Regions from separate parts of the Actinomadura keratinilytica genome, predicted to be linked through region 3. Evidence: riboswitches for the same ligand, from Rfam matches in the RefSeq annotation. Region 3 holds a riboswitch; each other region holds the start of a gene.
What was found. Region 3 has a riboswitch for cobalamin ahead of ABD879_RS24105 (CbtB domain-containing protein). Riboswitches for the same ligand answer to the same signal wherever they lie in the genome.
Positions count from the first base shown of each region.

Region 1: it holds a riboswitch for cobalamin, as region 3 does, so the genes downstream of both, cobN (cobaltochelatase subunit CobN) here and ABD879_RS24105 (CbtB domain-containing protein) in region 3, are expected to answer to the same signal.
Region 2: it holds a riboswitch for cobalamin, as region 3 does, so the genes downstream of both, metE (5-methyltetrahydropteroyltriglutamate--homocysteine S-methyltransferase) here and ABD879_RS24105 (CbtB domain-containing protein) in region 3, are expected to answer to the same signal.
Region 4: it holds a riboswitch for cobalamin, as region 3 does, so the genes downstream of both, ABD879_RS10955 (ABC transporter substrate-binding protein) here and ABD879_RS24105 (CbtB domain-containing protein) in region 3, are expected to answer to the same signal.

Region 1 is NZ_BAABDO010000081.1:25,865-30,071, forward strand. Features, by position in the region: gene cobN (cobaltochelatase subunit CobN) at 1-1,957, opposite strand, end outside; cobalamin riboswitch at 2,017-2,140, opposite strand; gene ABD879_RS22650 (alkaline phosphatase family protein) at 2,286-4,022, shown strand; gene ABD879_RS22655 (HNH endonuclease family protein) at 4,055-4,207, opposite strand, start outside.
Region 2 is NZ_BAABDO010000001.1:140,660-144,866, forward strand. Features, by position in the region: gene metE (5-methyltetrahydropteroyltriglutamate--homocysteine S-methyltransferase) at 1-1,828, opposite strand, end outside; cobalamin riboswitch at 1,939-2,162, opposite strand; gene ABD879_RS00595 (MBL fold metallo-hydrolase) at 2,527-3,468, opposite strand; gene ABD879_RS00600 (AraC family transcriptional regulator) at 3,570-4,207, shown strand, end outside.
Region 3 is NZ_BAABDO010000092.1:10,345-14,551, reverse strand. Features, by position in the region: gene serA (phosphoglycerate dehydrogenase) at 1-205, shown strand, start outside; gene ABD879_RS24115 ((2Fe-2S)-binding protein) at 721-1,434, shown strand; gene ABD879_RS24110 (CbtA family protein) at 1,466-2,200, opposite strand; gene ABD879_RS24105 (CbtB domain-containing protein) at 2,220-2,444, opposite strand; cobalamin riboswitch at 2,478-2,667, opposite strand; gene ABD879_RS24100 (cellulase family glycosylhydrolase) at 2,956-4,207, shown strand, end outside.
Region 4 is NZ_BAABDO010000024.1:14,775-18,981, reverse strand. Features, by position in the region: gene ABD879_RS10960 (FecCD family ABC transporter permease) at 1-768, opposite strand, end outside; gene ABD879_RS10955 (ABC transporter substrate-binding protein) at 765-1,958, opposite strand; cobalamin riboswitch at 2,135-2,335, opposite strand; gene ABD879_RS10950 (HAD family hydrolase) at 3,137-3,754, opposite strand; gene ABD879_RS10945 (DeoR/GlpR family DNA-binding transcription regulator) at 3,805-4,207, opposite strand, start outside.

The DNA.
Region 1 (4,207 bases), on a different contig from region 3:
GGATCTGCACGTCCTTGACCTCGCACAGGTAGCCGTCGATGTGCAGGATGAAGTCGTCGAACTCGGCCTCGCCGGGCATCTCCTCCCGGCCCAGGTCGCGGTGCAGCTGCGCGGCCTGCACCAGCGTCCAGATCTGGGCGCGCACCGCGGGGAGTTTGGCCGGGTCCAGGTCGGCGACGGTGGCGTACTCGTCCAGCAGCTGCTCCAGCTTGGCCAGGTCGCCGTAGGTCTCGGCGCGCGCCATGGGCGGCACGAGGTGGTCGACGACGGTGGCGTGCCCGCGCCGTTTGGCCTGCGTGCCCTCGCCCGGGTCGTTGACGATGAACGGGTACACCAGCGGCAGGTCGCCCAGCACGCCGTCGGGTGCGCACTCGGCGGACAGGCCGAGCCCCTTGCCGGGCAGCCATTCCAGCGTGCCGTGCTTGCCGAGGTGCACGATCGCGTCGGCGCCGAACTCCTCGTCCAGCCAGCGGTAGGCGGCCAGGTAGTGGTGGGACGGCGGCAGGTCCGGGTCGTGGTAGATCGCCACGGGGTTCTCGCCGAAGCCCCGCGGCGGCTGGATCATCAGCACGGCGTTGCCGAACCGCAGCGACGCCAGGACGATGTCGTCGCCGTCCACGTACAGGTCGCCGGGCGGTTCGCCCCAGTGCTCGCGGACGCGTTCGCGCAGCGGCTCGGGCAGCGCCTCGAACCAGCGGCGGTAGGCGGCGAGGGGCACCCGCGCGGGAGCGGCGCGCAGCTGCTCTTCGGTGAGCCACTCCACGTCGTGGCCGCCCGCCTCGATCAGCGCGTGGATGAGCGGGTCGCCGCTGTCGGGGTCGCGCCACAGCGTGTCGTCGCCGCCCAGCCGGTAGCCGGCGGCGGCCATGGCGCGCAGCAGCCGCACGGCCGAGGTGGGCGTGTCCAGGCCGACGGCGTTGCCGATCCGCGAGTGCTTGGTGGGGTACGACGACAGCACGATCGCGACGCGTTTGCGGTCGTTCGGCACGTGCCGCAGCCGCGCGTGCCGCACGGCGATCCCGGCGACGCGGGCGGCCCGCTCCTCGTCGGCCACGTACACGGGGACGCCGTCGGGGCCCTCCTCCTTGAAGGAGAACGGCACGGAGACCAGGCGCCCGTCGAACTCGGGGATGGCGACCTGCATGGCCGCGTCCATCGGCGACAGCGCCCCGTCCGACTCCTGCCAGGCGGCGCGGGGCGCGGTCAGGCACAGGCCCTGCACGACGGGCACGTCCAGGGCCGCCAGCGCGCCGGCGTCCCAGGAGTCCTCGTCGCCGCCCGCGACGGCCTGCGCGGCGACCGTCCCGCCCGCCGCCAGCACGGTCGCGACCAGCGCGTCGGCCTTGCCGAGCAGGTCCAGCAGGCCCGGGTCGGCGCCGCGCAGCGACCCGCAGAACACCGGCAGCGCGTTGCCGCCCTTCTCCTCGATCTTCCGGCACAGCACATCGACGAACGCGGTGTTTCCCGACAGTTCGTGCGCGCGGTAGAAGACGACGCCGACCGTGGGGCGGTCCGGGTCGTGCGCGTACGAGCCGTGCACCCCGTACGACGGCATCGCGGCGGGCGGTGCGAAGCCCTCGCCCGTCAGCAGCACGGTGTCCGACAGGAACCGGGCCAGTTCCCGCAGGTTGGCGACGCCGCCCTCGCGCAGGTAGGCCAGCGCCTCGGCCGCCACCCCGGCCGGGACGGTGGACAGGCCCATCAGCTCGGCGTCCGGGTCGGCCTCGCCGCCGAGGAACACCGCGGGCGGGCCGCCGCGGCGCCGCAGCCGCTCGACGCCCTCCGGCCAGGTCTTGCGTCCGCCCAGCAGCCGCACGACGACGACGTCGGCGTCCTCGGCGAGCCGTTCGGCCTCCTCGGGGGCGAGCCGCACCGGATTGGCCGTCACGTAGCCGGCGTCGGCCGCGCGGGCGGCGAGCAGCTCGGTGTCGGCGGTGGACAGCAGCAGGACACGCATCGGCAGGGCCTCCTCCGGGGTCCGCGCCCCGGCTCGGTGACGAGGTCGCGACGGCGCGGAGTCTCCTGGCTCCCGGATCGGCGTCGCGGCCTCCGGCCTTCCAGCGCGTGCGCCGTGGCCGTGTGCGGAGGCGGACTCCCCGGTCACAGTTGCGGGACAGCCCCGGATTCGCACCGGGTTCCTCCCCTGCCGTCGGCCGTCATCGTAGCCGTGGCTGAACCGGCGCCCCGCAGCCGCCGTACCTAGGGGCGGGCAGCGCGGACCGGTCTCCCCCGTGAGCCGGCGTGCGCGACAGTGGTGGGCTGGCTGCGTATGGGAGGACCTTCTCGTGTCTGTCTTCACGCCGTCCCCTCGGGGAACGGCGCCGCCGGACGGCGACCCGACGACGCAAGACGCCCCGTCCCGCCCGCGGAGAGCGCTCGCCGCGCTGCGCCGGCGCCGGGTCTGGCCGCGGACGCTGACCGTCCTGGCGTTCCTGCTGGTGGCCTTCGCCCTGCTCACGCCGAACCGGCTCGACAGGCTCACCCCGGGCGCGTTCGCCCGCGTGCCGATCGAGGGGGTCCTCGGCGTGGTCGTCGTGCTGGTCCTGCGCGGGCGGGCCCGGCGGATCGCGGCGGGGGCCGGCGGCGCCGTCCTCGGCATGCTGCTCGTCGTGAAGATCGTCGACATGGGCTTCTACCAGGTGCTGGTGCGGCCGTGGGACCCGGTGCTGGACTGGGCGTTCGTCGGCGCGGGCCTGGAGTTCTTCACCGGCGAGTACGGCGGGGTCGGCGGCGTCGCGGCGCCGGCCGGGGCGGTGGGGCTGGCCGTCGTCGTGATCGTGGTCGTGGCGCTGGCGGCGGTGCGGCTGGCGGGCGTCGCGGCCCGGCACGACAGCGGGGCGGCCCGCGCCGTCGCGGTGCTGTGGGCGGTGTGGACGGTGGGCACCGTGTTCAGCGTGCACCTGGTCCCCGGGGTGCCGGTGGCGTCGTCCTCCACCACCCGGCTCGCCTACAAGCGCGTGCTGGCGGTGCGCAAGGGCCTGCACGACAAGGAGGTGTTCGCCCGGCAGGCCGCCGTGGACGCCTTCGGCGCCACGCCGGGCGACCGGCTGCTGACCGGCCTGCGCGGCAAGGACGTGCTGGTCGCGTTCATCGAGAGCTACGGACGCGACGCCGTCGAGGACCCGGAGTTCTCCGCCCAGGTGGGGGCGGTGCTCGACGCCGGCGGCGAACGCCTGCGCAAGGCCGGGATCGGGGCCCGCAGCGCCTGGCTCACCTCCTCCACGGTCGGCGGGGGAAGCTGGCTGGCCCACGCCACGCTGCTGTCCGGCCTGTGGATCGACAACCAGCAGCGGTACCGCAACCTGGTCGCCGGCGACCGGCTGACGCTCAACCGGGCCTTCCACCGGGCGGGCTGGCGGACGGTCGGCCTCATGCCCGCCATCATCCGGGCCTGGCCGGAGGGCCGGTTCTTCGGCTACGACCAGGTCTACGACAACCGGACCCTGGGGTACCGGGGGCCGCGCTGGGCGTACGCCACCATGCCGGACCAGTACGTCCTGTCGTTCTTCCAGCGCAAGGAGCGCGAGGCCCGCGGCACACCGGTCATGGCCGAGACCGCGCTGGTGTCCAGCCACGCCCCCTGGGCGGCCGTCCCCCGCCTCGTCGACTGGCGGCAGGTCGGCGACGGCTCGGTCTTCAACGCCCAGGGCGGTGCGGGCCTGGACGCCGACTGGCCGCCCAGCGACCGCATCCGCGCCGAGTACCGCAAGTCCATCGAGTACAGCCTGAACACCATGGTCTCCTACGCGGAGACCTACGGCGACGACGACCTCGTGCTGGTCTTCCTCGGCGACCACCAGCCCGCCCCGCTGATCACCGGCGAGGGCGCGAGCCGGGACGTCCCGATCACCATCGTCGCCCGCGACCCGAAGGTGCTGGACCAGATCTCCGCCTGGGGCTGGCAGGACGGCCTCAAACCCGCCCCGCAGTCCCCCGTCTGGAGGATGAGCGACTTCCGCGACCGCTTCCTCACCGCCTTCGGCTCCCAGCCGACCGCCCCCTCATCCCCCGCCCCCCGCTGATCATCGACGGCGGCGCACGGCTCAAACCACCGCTACGAGCGTCGCAAGCCCGGCATCATGCCGTGAAAAACCGGATCAGCGAGCATGGGGATCACCTGGGGATCCATCACCATCGCAGCCCCGGGCGACGCGGCCGCACGCACCATGGCGTACAGAACGTCGATGAACGGGTGACGCAGCAGGGA
Region 2 (4,207 bases), on a different contig from region 3:
GGTAGGCCGCGTGCTCGGCGCGGCGCAGCGGCAGCAGTTCGCGCAGCGCGGGCTCGTCGACCTGGATGATGCGGATCCCCGCCGACTCCAGGTCGCCGATCTCGTCGCGCAGGGCGAGGGCGACCTGGCGGGCGGTGTCGGCCAGGGGCTGGTCGTCGCGGACGAACGACCAGGCCAGCATGGTGACCGGGCCGGTGAGCATGCCCTTGACGGGCTTGTTCGTCAGGCCCTGGGCGTAGGTGGTCCACTCGACGGTCATCGGCCGGGGGCGTGCGACGTCGCTGTGCAGGATCGGCGGCCGCACGCAGCGGGAACCGTAGGACTGCACCCACCCGTGCTCGGTCGTGGCGAATCCGTCCAGTTGCTCGGCGAAGTACTGGACCATGTCGTTGCGTTCGGGCTCACCGTGCACGAGCACGTCGAGCCCGATCTCCTCCTGCAGCCTGATGACGCGGGCGATCTCGTCCTTCATCGCCTGGATGTAGGCGTCCGCGGAGATGCGACCGGCCCGGTGGTCGGCGCGGACCTTGCGGATCTGCGGAGTCTGGGGGAACGAGCCGATCGTCGTCGTGGCCAGGTCGGGCAGGCGCAACGCGGCCCGCTGGGCGGCGAACCGGGCGGCGCGGTCGCCGCGGCGCGCGTCGCCGAGCATGTCCAGGCGGGCGCGGACGCGGTGGTCGATCCCGGCGGGAGGCGCCGGGATCTCGGCGGTGGCCGGGGCGTCCTCGCGCAGCGCTTTGCCGAGCGCGACGACCTCGGCGACCTTCTGGCGGGCGAACGCCAGCCGTTCCCGCACGGCCGGGTCGAGCGAGGTCTCGGCGTCCAGGTCGATCGGCACGTGCAGCAGCGAGCACGAGGTGCTCACCGCCACCTGGCCGGCCAGCCCCAGCAGCGCGGCGCACGTGGCCTTCGCGCGGCGGGAGTCGACCCGCCAGACGTTGCGGCCGTCGACCACGCCCGCCACGACGGTCCTGCGCGGCAGGCCGCCGATCGAGGCGAGCACCTCGAGGTTGTCCGGTCCGGTGACGAAGTCCAGCCCGACGGCCTCGACCCGGCTGTCGGCCAGCACGCGCAGCGCCTCCGCGCCGACCCTGCCGAAGTAGGTGGCGACCAGCAGGCGCGGCCTGCTGGGCAGCGCGCCGAGCCGCGCGTAGGCGCGGGCGAGCGCGGCGATCTCCGCTTCGGTCCGGTCGGCCGCCAGCGCGGGTTCGTCCAGCTGCACCCATGCGGTGCCCGCCCCGGCCAGCCGTTCCAGCAGCTCGGCGTACACCTCGACCAGCCCGTCGAGCAGCTCGAGCGGGCGGAACCCCGCGGGCGCGTCCGCCGCGGGCTTGGCCAGCAGCAGATAGGTGAGCGGCCCGACCAGCACCGGACGCGTCTCGATGCCGAGGGCCTTGGCCTCCCGGTACTCGAGCAGCGGTTTGGCCGCCGCTCCGTCCGCCAGCCGGAACCTGGTTCCCGGGGAGAGTTCGGGGACGATGTAGTGGTAATTGGTGTCGAACCACTTGGTCATCTCCAGCGGCGGGACGTCCTGGACGCCCCGCGCCATGGCGAAGTACCGGTCGAGGCCGGTCAGGTGGCGGTAGCGGTTCGGAACGGCGTCGACCAGGACGCTGGTGTCCAGCAGCTGGTCGTAGAAGGAGAAGGTGTTCGACGGGATCGCGTCCAGGCCCGCGTCGCGCAGCTCGGTCCAGACGGCGGCGCGCAGGTCGGCGCCCGCCTTCTCCAACGCGGCGGCGTCGATGCGCCCGGCCCAGTAGTCCTCGGTGGCGAACTTCAGCTCGCGGCGCGCCCCGATGCGGGGGTATCCGAGGATGGTGGTGTTCATGGCGGCTTCCCTCGCTAGCCACAGGCGGCCGCGCGAAAGGGAGCAGCGCAGGGTACGACGCGCGTACCGGCCGCAGGCCCTCCCGCGAGGCCGCAGACCACCGCACGCCGGTCGGCGCACGGGCGGAGGCAGGTCTTCGGACTCGCGGGCGTCGCTCCTACCGGTGTAGGAGCGTCCTACTGGCCGTCGCTTCCCAGGCCGTACGGCCCAGTGCGTGATGACGGCGGTCGTTCCCGCTCACCGCTGCGGGGCAGTCCCGGACTCTCACCGGGTTCCCTCTTACGACATCCGGCCCCGCCCGGGGCCGGATGAACCATCCGCGCAAGCGAGTGTAGCGACACACGGCCACCGCGCGGCCGCCCGTCTTCCGACCGCAACCACGTCGGTGCGGCTGCGCCACGAGTGCCGGAGGCGGCCGCACCGGCGTCGCTCCTGGGTTGTGTGCGGTGCAACTTGGCGGCCGCGTGCCCGCCTCCGGTGCAGACACCGCGTTACAGTGGTCGAAGGCTGCACCGACCGGCAGCGAGGCGCGACGCCGCCACCCCTGGCGCCAGGCTCGGCCCGTCACCACCGGGCAGGAGCAGCCCGGCGACCGCGCTGCTGCGAAATCCACCGGACGCGCTCCACCGGCAACGGCTCACCGTCATCGGCGCAGTCCTGCCCTGGCGGAACCGCAGCGACGACGCCAGGGTGAAGGGTCACTCGGAGAGTGGCGCCGTCTCCTTCGGTGCGGCCGCCGCCCAGGGGCCGAGGGCGAAAGCGGCGCTGTTCCGGCGGACTTCCAGGGCGCCCGCACCGCCGAAGTGCGCGGGGACGAGCAGCTCCCGTTCATCCGCCGCCCTCCCCAGGATCAGCCGACGGCTGTTCACAGCCTGTTCCGGATCCATGCAGGCGTTGCTGTTGCAGCAGGGGTGGAGGATCTGCACCGGGCTGTGCAGCAGATCTCCGACGAAGACCGCCCGGTCGCTCCCGGATACGAGCCGCAGCACCGACGAGCCGGGAGTGTGGCCGGGCGCGGACTCCAAGGTGAGGTGCTCGTCGATGCGGTGGAAGCCGTCCCACAGCACGGCCTGCCCGGCCTGGTGGATGGGCGCGATGCTGTCCTCGTAGATCAGGCGATCGACCTCCCGCGCACCGTTGCCGTACGCGTTGTCCGGACCGAAATGGAAGTCGTCGGCGGCCGGGATGAGGTACCGGGCGTTGGGGAACGTCGGTACCCACCGCCCGTCGGCGTCGACGGTGTTCCAGCCGACGTGGTCGACGTGGAGGTGGGTGTTGACGACGACGTCCACATCCTGCGGGCGGACACCGGCCTTCGCCAGCAGACCGGGAAGATCGCTCTGGGCCCGGTGGAACGGCCCCATGCCGGGGCGCTCGCGCCCGGCACCCGCTCCGGTGTCCACCAGCACGGTCCGCCCACTGCTGCGCAGCACCCAACTCTGCAGGGCGGCCACCACCCTGTCGGTGTCCGGCTCCCAGTGGTCCGGTGCCAGCCAGTCCTCGTTGTCCTTCCACACCTCGGCGGCGACGGCGGGGAACATGGCGGAGGTGGGCATGAACGGTACGTGCCACTCGACGACCCGGATGACCTCGACGTCCCCCAGCGACATGCTCTGCACGCTCACATTCACGTTCGTCATGCGCCCGACCCTAAAAACCCCGAACGATCCGCTCAATGCGCACTTGGCTCGAGTGAATAAGAAGGCGTCTCATACATGATGCGTGGGCATAATCTTGGTGCATGGACGTGGTGAGTGACGCCATCTCCGCCGTGCGTCTTGGGCACCCCCGGTTTCGCCGAGTGCGTACGAGCGGAAGCTGGTGCGTGCGGCTGGCCCCCTACGACGGCGCGGGCTTCCACGTCGTGGTGAAAGGCGGCTGCTGGCTGCTGACCGATGGCGGCGCCCGGATGTCCCTCGGCGTGGGCGACGCGGTGCTGCTGCCTCACGGCGCCGGCCATGTGATCGCCGATTCCCCCGTCGACGCGTCGGTCGCGGGGGGGAAGGCGGAGCCGTTCGAGCAGTGGCTTACGGAGACGGGGGCGCGAGGCCGACCTGGTCGCGAGGAAGTGGAGATGCTCTGCGGCAAGTACCGGCTCGACTGCAGCCGCATGCACCCGCTGATGACGGAGTTGCCCGAGGTCGTCCACATTCCGAACCGGGTCGGCAGCCACCCCGAACTCCGTGCCGCGATCGACCTGCTCGCCGGTGAGCTGGACGAGGTGCGCCCCGGCTCCTGCGTGGCCCTCCCGAACCTGCTCGACCTCCTCCTCATCTACATGATCCGGGCCTGGATGGCCGAGGCCACCGGCGGAGCATGGCCCACCGCGCTGGACGACCCGGTGACCGCCGCGGCCCTGCGGGCGATGCACACGAAACC
Region 3 (4,207 bases):
CCGGCCCGGCATCGTCGGCGTGGTCGGCCGGCTGCTCGGCGACCAGGGCGTCAACATCGCCGGCATGCAGGTCGGCCGGGACGCCAAGGGCGGCACCGCGCTGATCGCGCTGACCGTCGACTCGGCCATCCCGACCCAGCTCATCGACGTGATCCGGGACGAGATCGGCGCCGAGATGGGCCGCCGCGTCGACCTTGACGGCTGACCTCGACGGCTGACCTCGACGGCTGATCTCGACGGCTGACCTCCGCAGAGGCGGGCGGGGTGCGCTCGGCGCGCCCCGCCCGCCTTGCTGTTCGCCCCGGGCCTCCCCGGGACGGCCCCCACCTGCGGATTCTTCGCCGACTGTCTCAGCATTCGGAAAGTTCGGCCACGGATCGGGACATTCCGGGAATCGAGCCGGTAACGTGGGCAGGGTCATGCGCTTGGTGGTACGCATCCTTCGCCGCCGCGGCGGGGCCTGATACGGCAGGCCGGCGACCCGCCGCGGAGCAGGGTGCCGGCCGTAAGCCCGTCGTTCACTCTTCCGACGAACCACCACGAGGAACAGCGATCATGAGCAACTCCGGTACCACGCCCACGCCTGCCGACGACGCCGCCGAGGAGGCGGCCCGCGCGCTGCAGACGGCCCTGGACCGCCGCGACAACGGCGGCCGCTCCGCCCGCTGACCCGCTGGTCCGCTCCCGCCGGACGGGCGGCGGCCTGGCATGATCGCCGACATGGCGGCACCTGACCGGGCGGGAGCGGACGAGGTCCGCCGGGCGCTGGCGGACGCGGCCCGGCTGGGCCCCTACTTCCAGATCGCCACCGACCCCGCCGAGGAGGCCGACCCCACCTGGCGGCCCCTGCCCGAACCCGACCCGGCGCGGCTCGGCGGGCTGACCGACGCCTACGCGCGGCGGCTGGGCACCTCGGAGCGCCGGGTGGCGGCGTCCATCCTCTTCCAGGGGCTGGCGTCGCGGCTGTGGTCGCCCGTGGTGGCGGCCGCGGCGCACGGCGTCGTACCCGACCTGTCCGGGCTGCACTGGCGCTGGGCCCCCGGCGCGCCGATCGCGCTCTGGCTCGCCGACCCCGGCGGCTGGCGCGCCGCCGGCGACCCCGCCGCCACCGCCCGGCTCGTGCACCGCACGGTCGTGGAAGGGCAGCTGCGGCCGCTGCGCGCCACCCTGCTGCGGATCGTCCGGCTCGCGGACGGCCTGCTGTGGGGCAACGCGTCCGCCGCCCTCGCCGGAACGCTGCGCGCCGGCACGCTCAGGCCCGAACTGGCCGAGCCGGTCGGCACGCTCGTGCGGGAGCTGTTCGGGCATGCGCCGCTGGCGGGCACCGGCTCGTTCACCCCGGACGGGTTCGTCCGCCGCAGCTGCTGCCTGTACTACCGGGTGCCGCCGGGCGGCGAGATGTGCGGCGACTGCGCCCTCCTGCGCCGCGCCTGAGCGGCCGGCACGGCGCAGGAGGGCGCGCCGATCAGGCCGCCGCGGCGGCCGGTGACGGCCGCCGAACCGCACGCTCGGCGAGCACGCCGAACACCAGGCCCAGCGTCGCCCACAGGGCGACCTGGACGCCCAGCGACGCGATCCGGAAGTCCCACAGCACCGTGGCCGGGAACCCGTCGGCGACCGCGTCCGGCGTCGGCGTCAGCCGGTACACCAGCGCCAGCACGACCGCGAACCCGGCCGCGGTGGCGATCGCGGCGTTCCAGGCCCCCAGCCTGGGCAGCAGGCGGCGGAACACGATGGCGGCGGCGACGACCGACAGCACGCCCAGCGCCACCATGCCGAAGTACAGCGCGGTACGGCCGCCGATCGTGTCCGGGTTGCCGACGGCCGGGGGCGTCGGCGGGTACTTCAGGAACGGCACCAGCTCGACGGCCACGAACCCGCCCAGCGCGACCAGTGCGGCGGTGGCGCGGGCGCCGAACGCGCCGATGCGGCCGTAGGCGACCGCGAACGCGATCGCGAACAGCCCGCCGAGCGCGACGCCGTACACGCCGAGCGCGGTGATCAGCCCGGCCGTCTTCTGCACCGTGCGGCTAACGACCTCCTCCTCGTGGCCCCCGTGGCCCTCGTGGGCGGCGTGGGCCTCCTCGACGGCGATGGCGTGCTCCACCTGCGGCTCCCCGTACAGCCAGGCGACGAGCAGCGCGAGCGCTGCCGCAGCCAGCCCGGCGAGCATGCCGCGGACCAGCAGTGATCTCATCATCTGCGCACCGGCCCGCCGGTCAGTGGCAGGGGAAGCCGAGCAGGTGGCGGCCGTCGTGGGTGAACTCGTGCACCCAGTTGCCGCCGATGAGGGAGGTGGCGCCCTGCTCGGCGCCGACGAAGTAGATCAGCACCAGGCCGAGCACCGCGGCGAACACCGCCCACGGCAGGACCTGGCGGAGGGGGATGCGGACGGGGGCCGGACGCTCGCCGGCAGGCGTCGACGAAACGGCGGTCTGGGCCATCTCAAGGTCTCCTCACGGGGTTCACTCGCCCCGGTTGCGGGAGGACGACGGGTCAGTGTCCTGACTCCCAGATCAGCGCCTCCCGCCGACCTTCCAGCCGGGCTTCCGGCCGTGGTCGTCGAGTGGGGGAGGCTCCCTGGTCACAGTGGCGGGACCGTCCTGGATTCGCACCAGGTTCCTGCGCACCGTCGCCTCGATGTGCACTTGTCGACAAGAGCGTCCCCTTTGCGGTGGTCCAGCGTCAAGTACGGGCTCTGTCACTCAAGCGGGCGGTGCGGGCCGCGCCCGCCCCGTGAAAGGGCGCCGCGGCGGACGCGGCGGCGCTTCACGAGGTGGAACGGGCGCCGTACGGGCGGACGGCGTGAAAATCCGCCGCCCGGTCCGCGGTTCGTTGACCCTGCGGACGGCGCGTTCCCACAATCTCCGGCGATTCGCCCTCCGCGTTCGCTCCCACGAACCGCGACCGCATCTGCTTTCCGACCCGTTCCCCCGACCTGGAGGCGCCCGAGCCATGACCCGTCCCGCAGCTGTACGACCGCCGGTGGCGCGGGCGATGGCCGCGCTGGCCGTCTGCCTGAGCCTCGTGGCCGCCGCGCTGACGGCCGTGCTGGTCCGCCCGCCGGGCGCCGCCGCGGCCCCTGCAGGCACCGGCACCGGATACCTCAGCACCAGCGGCAACCGGATCGTCGACGCCACCGGCCAGACGGTCCGGCTGACCGGCATCAACTGGTTCGGCATGGAGACCGACAACAAGACCTTCCACGGCCTGTGGTCGCGCGGCTACCGGTCCATGCTCGACCAGATGGCCGAGCTCGGCTACAACACGCTGCGCGTGCCCTACTCCAACGATGCGCTGAAGCCGGACGCCCAGGCCACCAGCGTCGACGCGGTCTCCAACCCCGACCTGGCGGGCCTGCACCCGCTGGAGATCCTCGACAAGGTGATCGCCTACGCCGGGCAGAAGGGCATGCGGGTGATCCTGGACCGGCACCGGCCGACCAGCGCGGGCCAGTCGGCGCTGTGGTACACCCCCGCCGTCTCCGAGACGACGTGGATCGAGGACTGGAAGGCGCTGGCCCGCCGCTACGCGGGCAACCCCACCGTGATCGGCGCCGACCTGCACAACGAGCCGCACGCCGACGGCACCGATCCGGGCGGCACCGGCGCGTGCTGGGGCTGCGGCGACCCGGCCCGCGACTGGCGGCTGGCGGCCGAGCGCGCGGGCAACGCCATCCTGTCGGTCAACCCCGACTGGCTGATCTTCGTCGAGGGCGTGAGCTGCCCCAGCGGCGGCAACCCCAACTCCTGGGACGACATCCCCGACGAGCACTGCGGCTGGTGGGGCGGCAACCTGTCGAAGGCCGGGGAGTACCCGGTGCGGCTGGACGTGCCCAACCGGCTGGTGTACTCGCCGCACGAGTACGGCATCTCCGTCTACCGCCAGCCCTGGTTCGACGCCGCCGACTTCCCCGACAACCTGCCGGCGATCTGGGACCAGCAGTGGGGCTACCTCTACAAGCAGAACACCGCCCCGCTGCTGCTGGGCGAGTTCGGCACCACGTTGGCCGACCCCAAGGACAAGGTGTGGCTGGAGAGGCTGCTCGCCTACGCGGGCACCGGGGTCACGGGGATGAGCTTCACGTACTGGTCGTGGAACCCCAACTCCGGGGACACCGGTGGCATCCTCAACGACGACTGGACGACGGTGAACCAGGCCAAGCAGAGCATCCTGCAGCCGTACCTGATCCCGCCGACGCCCGGGG
Region 4 (4,207 bases), on a different contig from region 3:
GCGCCGCACCTTCACCCCCATGGTGCGGGCGTAGTTCTCCCCCAGCAGCAGCGCGTTGAGGGGTTTGATCCCGGCGAGCGCGGCGGCCAGCGCACCGCCGCACACCGGCGCGAACAGCGCCAGGTCCGCCCAGGACACCCCGGTGAAGCCGCCCAGCCCCCAGGAGATGAACTGCTGGGCGCGGCGCGGGTCGGTGCAGGCCAGCAGCAGGGAGATGAGCGACGTCGCGGCCGCGCCGACCATCACCCCGATGACCAAGAGCGTGACCACCGACCGGACCCGCCGCGACAGCAGCAGCACCATGACCAGCACCGCGGCCGCCCCCGCCGACGCGGCCGCGACCACGCCGATCCGGCCGAGCCCGGCGACGCCCGCGGTGAACGCGCCGGCCGCACCGCCGGTCCCGGCGACCACCAGCGCCACTCCCAGGCTCGCGCCCGAGCTGACCCCGAGTATGTAGGGCTCGGCCAGCGGGTTGCGGAACAGCGTCTGCATCTGCACGCCCGCCACGGCCAGGGCGGCCCCGGCGAGGGTCGCGGTCAGCGCCCGCGGCAGCCGCACCGTCCAGATGACGGTCTCGGCGCCCGGGTCGGCGCCCGGAGTCTTCAGCAGGGCGGGCACGGCCTGGGTGAGGGGGATGGTGGTGGAGCCGATCGCCACGGCCAGCACCAGCGCCGTCCCCGCCGCCACCGCCGAAGCCGCAAGGACCAGTCCTCGGCGGTGGCGTGCGACCATCGCCGGGACCGCGGACACGGCCAGGGACGTCATGAGGCCAGCCGCCGGTAGAAGGTGAAAGTGTGGCCCGGGGCCAGATCGGGGTGCAGGATGGCCACCAGGTCGGCCAGAATCAGGTCCGGACGGGCCACCCCGCGTTCATAGAAGTCGTTGCCTCCGCCGGGCCCGAGCGCCTTGTTGCTCGACCACACCGCCCCGGTCTTGAAGGCGGTGAACTCGGCGTAACGGGGGTCGTCCTCGCGCACGTCGGCCAGGGTCTTCCACTCGGTGACGTTGGCCAGCCACACCTTGGCGTCCCTGCCCTTGGCCAGCACCGCTTCCAGATCCAGCGTCGTGCTGCCGGTTCCCTTGGTGGAGGCCCAGGGGTAGGTGCCGCCCGCGTCCTTGATGAGCCCGGCGACATAGCTGCCGCCATTGGGTACCGCCCATTCGCCGTGCAACATCTGACCGGGCAGGACGGTCACCGTGGGCGCGGCCTCGACCTTGGCCGCCAGAGCCGTGTAAGCCTGCTCGACCCTGCCGAAGACCTCGTTCGCCTTGGCCTCGGTACCGGTCAGGGCGGCCATGAGCCTGATCCACTCGGCGCGGCCGAGCGGGGTGGACTCCAGCCACTCGGCGTTGGCCACCACCTTCACCCCGGCCTTGCGCAGGGCGGGGTAGTCCCTGTCCTCGATGCCCCCGGTCATCAGCACGTCCGGACGCGCGCCGATCACCTTCTCCACGTCGATCTGACCGGCGCGCGCGTACTCGGCGACCGCGCCGCTTCGCACCCGCTCCAGCACCTGCGGGGAGCTGATCGGCGCGCTCTGCGCCACCCCGGTCAGGACGTCCAGCACGCCCAGTTCGGTGACGAACGGCAGGTGCGTGGTGGACGCCGAGTACAGCGTGTCGATCGGTGTCTCCACCGTGATCGCCCCGGCCAGATCGCCTTCCGCCTTGGGCGCCGGGGTGCCGCACCGCACCAGCACGTACTTCTCCGGCCTGGCCCCGGGTGCGGGCTGTTCGACGGTGACGACCTGGTAGTTCTTGGCGTAGGTCAGGGTGAAGTTGGCGGCGTGCCGGACGGTCTGCTTGACCGGGAAGTAGTCCTTGGACGCGTCGAAGTCCTTGACACAGCCGCGATCCGCGGCCGTGGACGGCGAACCGCCACCGCCTCCGCATGCCGTGAGCGCGAACAGGGCGGCCAGGACAAGACCGCCGAACCGATGCGAGGCACGAAGCATCGCTGTCTCTCCCTGCGACGGGCCGCGACCGCCGTTCCGCGACGGCGTCCGCGGCGCGGAAGGGGCGGATCGCAGGGAGGGGCCGCCGCGCGGCCGCGGAACCGCCGCGCGCGGGCAGGGAATTCGGGCATGCCCGGTCCACCGTCCTCTCTCCGGGGAGATCCGCCCCGGGTTCCTTCGAGGAAGCGACGACGTGAGTCTCCTGGCTCTCGGGTCAACGCTCGTCCCGGCCTTCCCACCCGCCGGAGCGGGCAGTGGCGTCGTTCGGGATCCGCTCGCCGATCACAGTGGCGGGACCGCGCCGGATTCGCACCGGCTTCCTCGTTCCGCCGTCGCCTACAGCGCACAATGATGGCACATGCGACACCTGCCACCTACTTGCACCAAGGTCCCGCTTCGACCGTCCTGCACGAAGAGCAGGCGTCACGCAGACGAGCGGCGGGCCACGCCTCGTCTGTGCCGCCAGGGTGGCCGACGGCGTCTGCTCACGCGATGAGCTGAGCGGCATGATGTCGGCGACAACGCCGACCCGGTCCCACCAATGATCGACCACCGGTCCCGGCGTGCCACCAGCACGCTGATCAAGTGCATCGAGGTGCCCGGCGAGCCCGGCCTGTTCGGCCGGACGGCCCCATCGCTCGCCACGTCCGAACTCCTGCGCGATCACTGCGCCCGACGGCAGATCACCTTCCGGATGGACCAACGCCCGCTGCCACGCTTGACGCCGAAGCAGCGACGTCGGCCGCACCCGGCCTACTCCATCGCCCACCGGACGGCGGCGAGGGCGGGCGTTCTCAGCGGGACGCGAAGACCACCTGATCGCCCCCGCCGGCATCGGGCAGTTGCCCGGCCGGGGCCGGCGACCATGAGCCCAGAACACCGGGCAGCCCGGGGACCGAATCGATCACCTGACGGGCGACGGTGTCGGTGCACCGCAGGAACGCCAGGTGACGAACGGCGTGCGCGGCGACCTGCTCGATGCGCGGCCTGCGCGGGGACGGGCTGGCCGGCCCCTCGCTTCGGGGACCGGATCCAGGTGTTTGTGTGGGTACGTTAGTTATTGCGCACAGATTCCCTGGGACGGTTGCCGTCCATCCCGCCCCGGCAATGACCTCTGGAGGCGGGGAATGCCGACGTGCGGATCGCGAGCAGTCGGCGGGGCTTGGTTTGCCTTCCGATTACAGGAGTCCGAGCGGCTTCAGTCGGTCGCGGAGTGATGTGGCGTCGGTGAAGAGGAGGGCTCCCATGCCGAGGGCCTCGGCCGCCGCCACGTTGACCGGGTTGTCGTCGACGAACAGTGTCTCGTGCGGCGCCACACCGAACCGCTGCAGGGCGAGCCGGAAGATCTCCGGGTCGGGCTTGCACACCTTCACCTCCCCGGACACCACGACGTCCCGGAACAGCTCCAGCACCGGGTACTCGCGCACGGCGATCGGGTAGGTCTCGGCCGACCAGTTGGTGATGGCGAACATCGGCGTGCCCGCGCCGTGGATCTCGGCGACGAGTTCAGGCACGCCCGGGATGGGTCCGCCCAGCATCTCCGGCCACCGCCGCCAGTACGCCTCGATCAGCTCGCGCTGGTCCGGGTGGCGGGCGGCGGCCACCTCGACGGCCTCGGCGAACGAACGGCCGCGGTCCTGCTCGGCGTTCCACGAGTCGGAGCAGACCTCGGTGAGGAAGCGCTCCCGTTCCGCGTCGTCGGGAATCAGCTTGCGGTACAGGTGCAGCGGATCCCAGTCGATGATCACGCCGCCGATGTCGAAGATGACCGAGGTCACGGGGCCGGGCGCGGGCATGGCTGCCGTCACTTCCTCTCGCGTTCGAAACGTCGGGCGCAGGCCGGAGATCACACCAGGATGACCGCGACCCCCGCGGCCTCGATCTTCTCCAGTTCGCCGGGCGGCGCGCTGGAGTCGGTGACGATCGCGTCCAGATCGGTGACCGGGCAGACATGTCCGAGCCCGGTCCGGGTGAACTTGGAACCGTCGCACACGGCGATCTTGCGCTGTGCGGCGGCGAGCGCCGCCTGTTTGATCGGGACCTCTGCCAGGTCGTGGGCCGTCAGCCCGTGCCGGGCCGACAGCCCGCACACCGCGAGTACGGCGGTGTCGACGCGCAGCGCGCGCAGCGAGGTCTCGGTGAAGTGTCCGACCAGCGAGAGCGTGCCCGGCAGCATCTGGCCGCCGGGGACCAGCAGCCGCACATCGGGCGCGGCGCTCAGCGCGTTCACCGAGTGCAGGTCGAGCGGG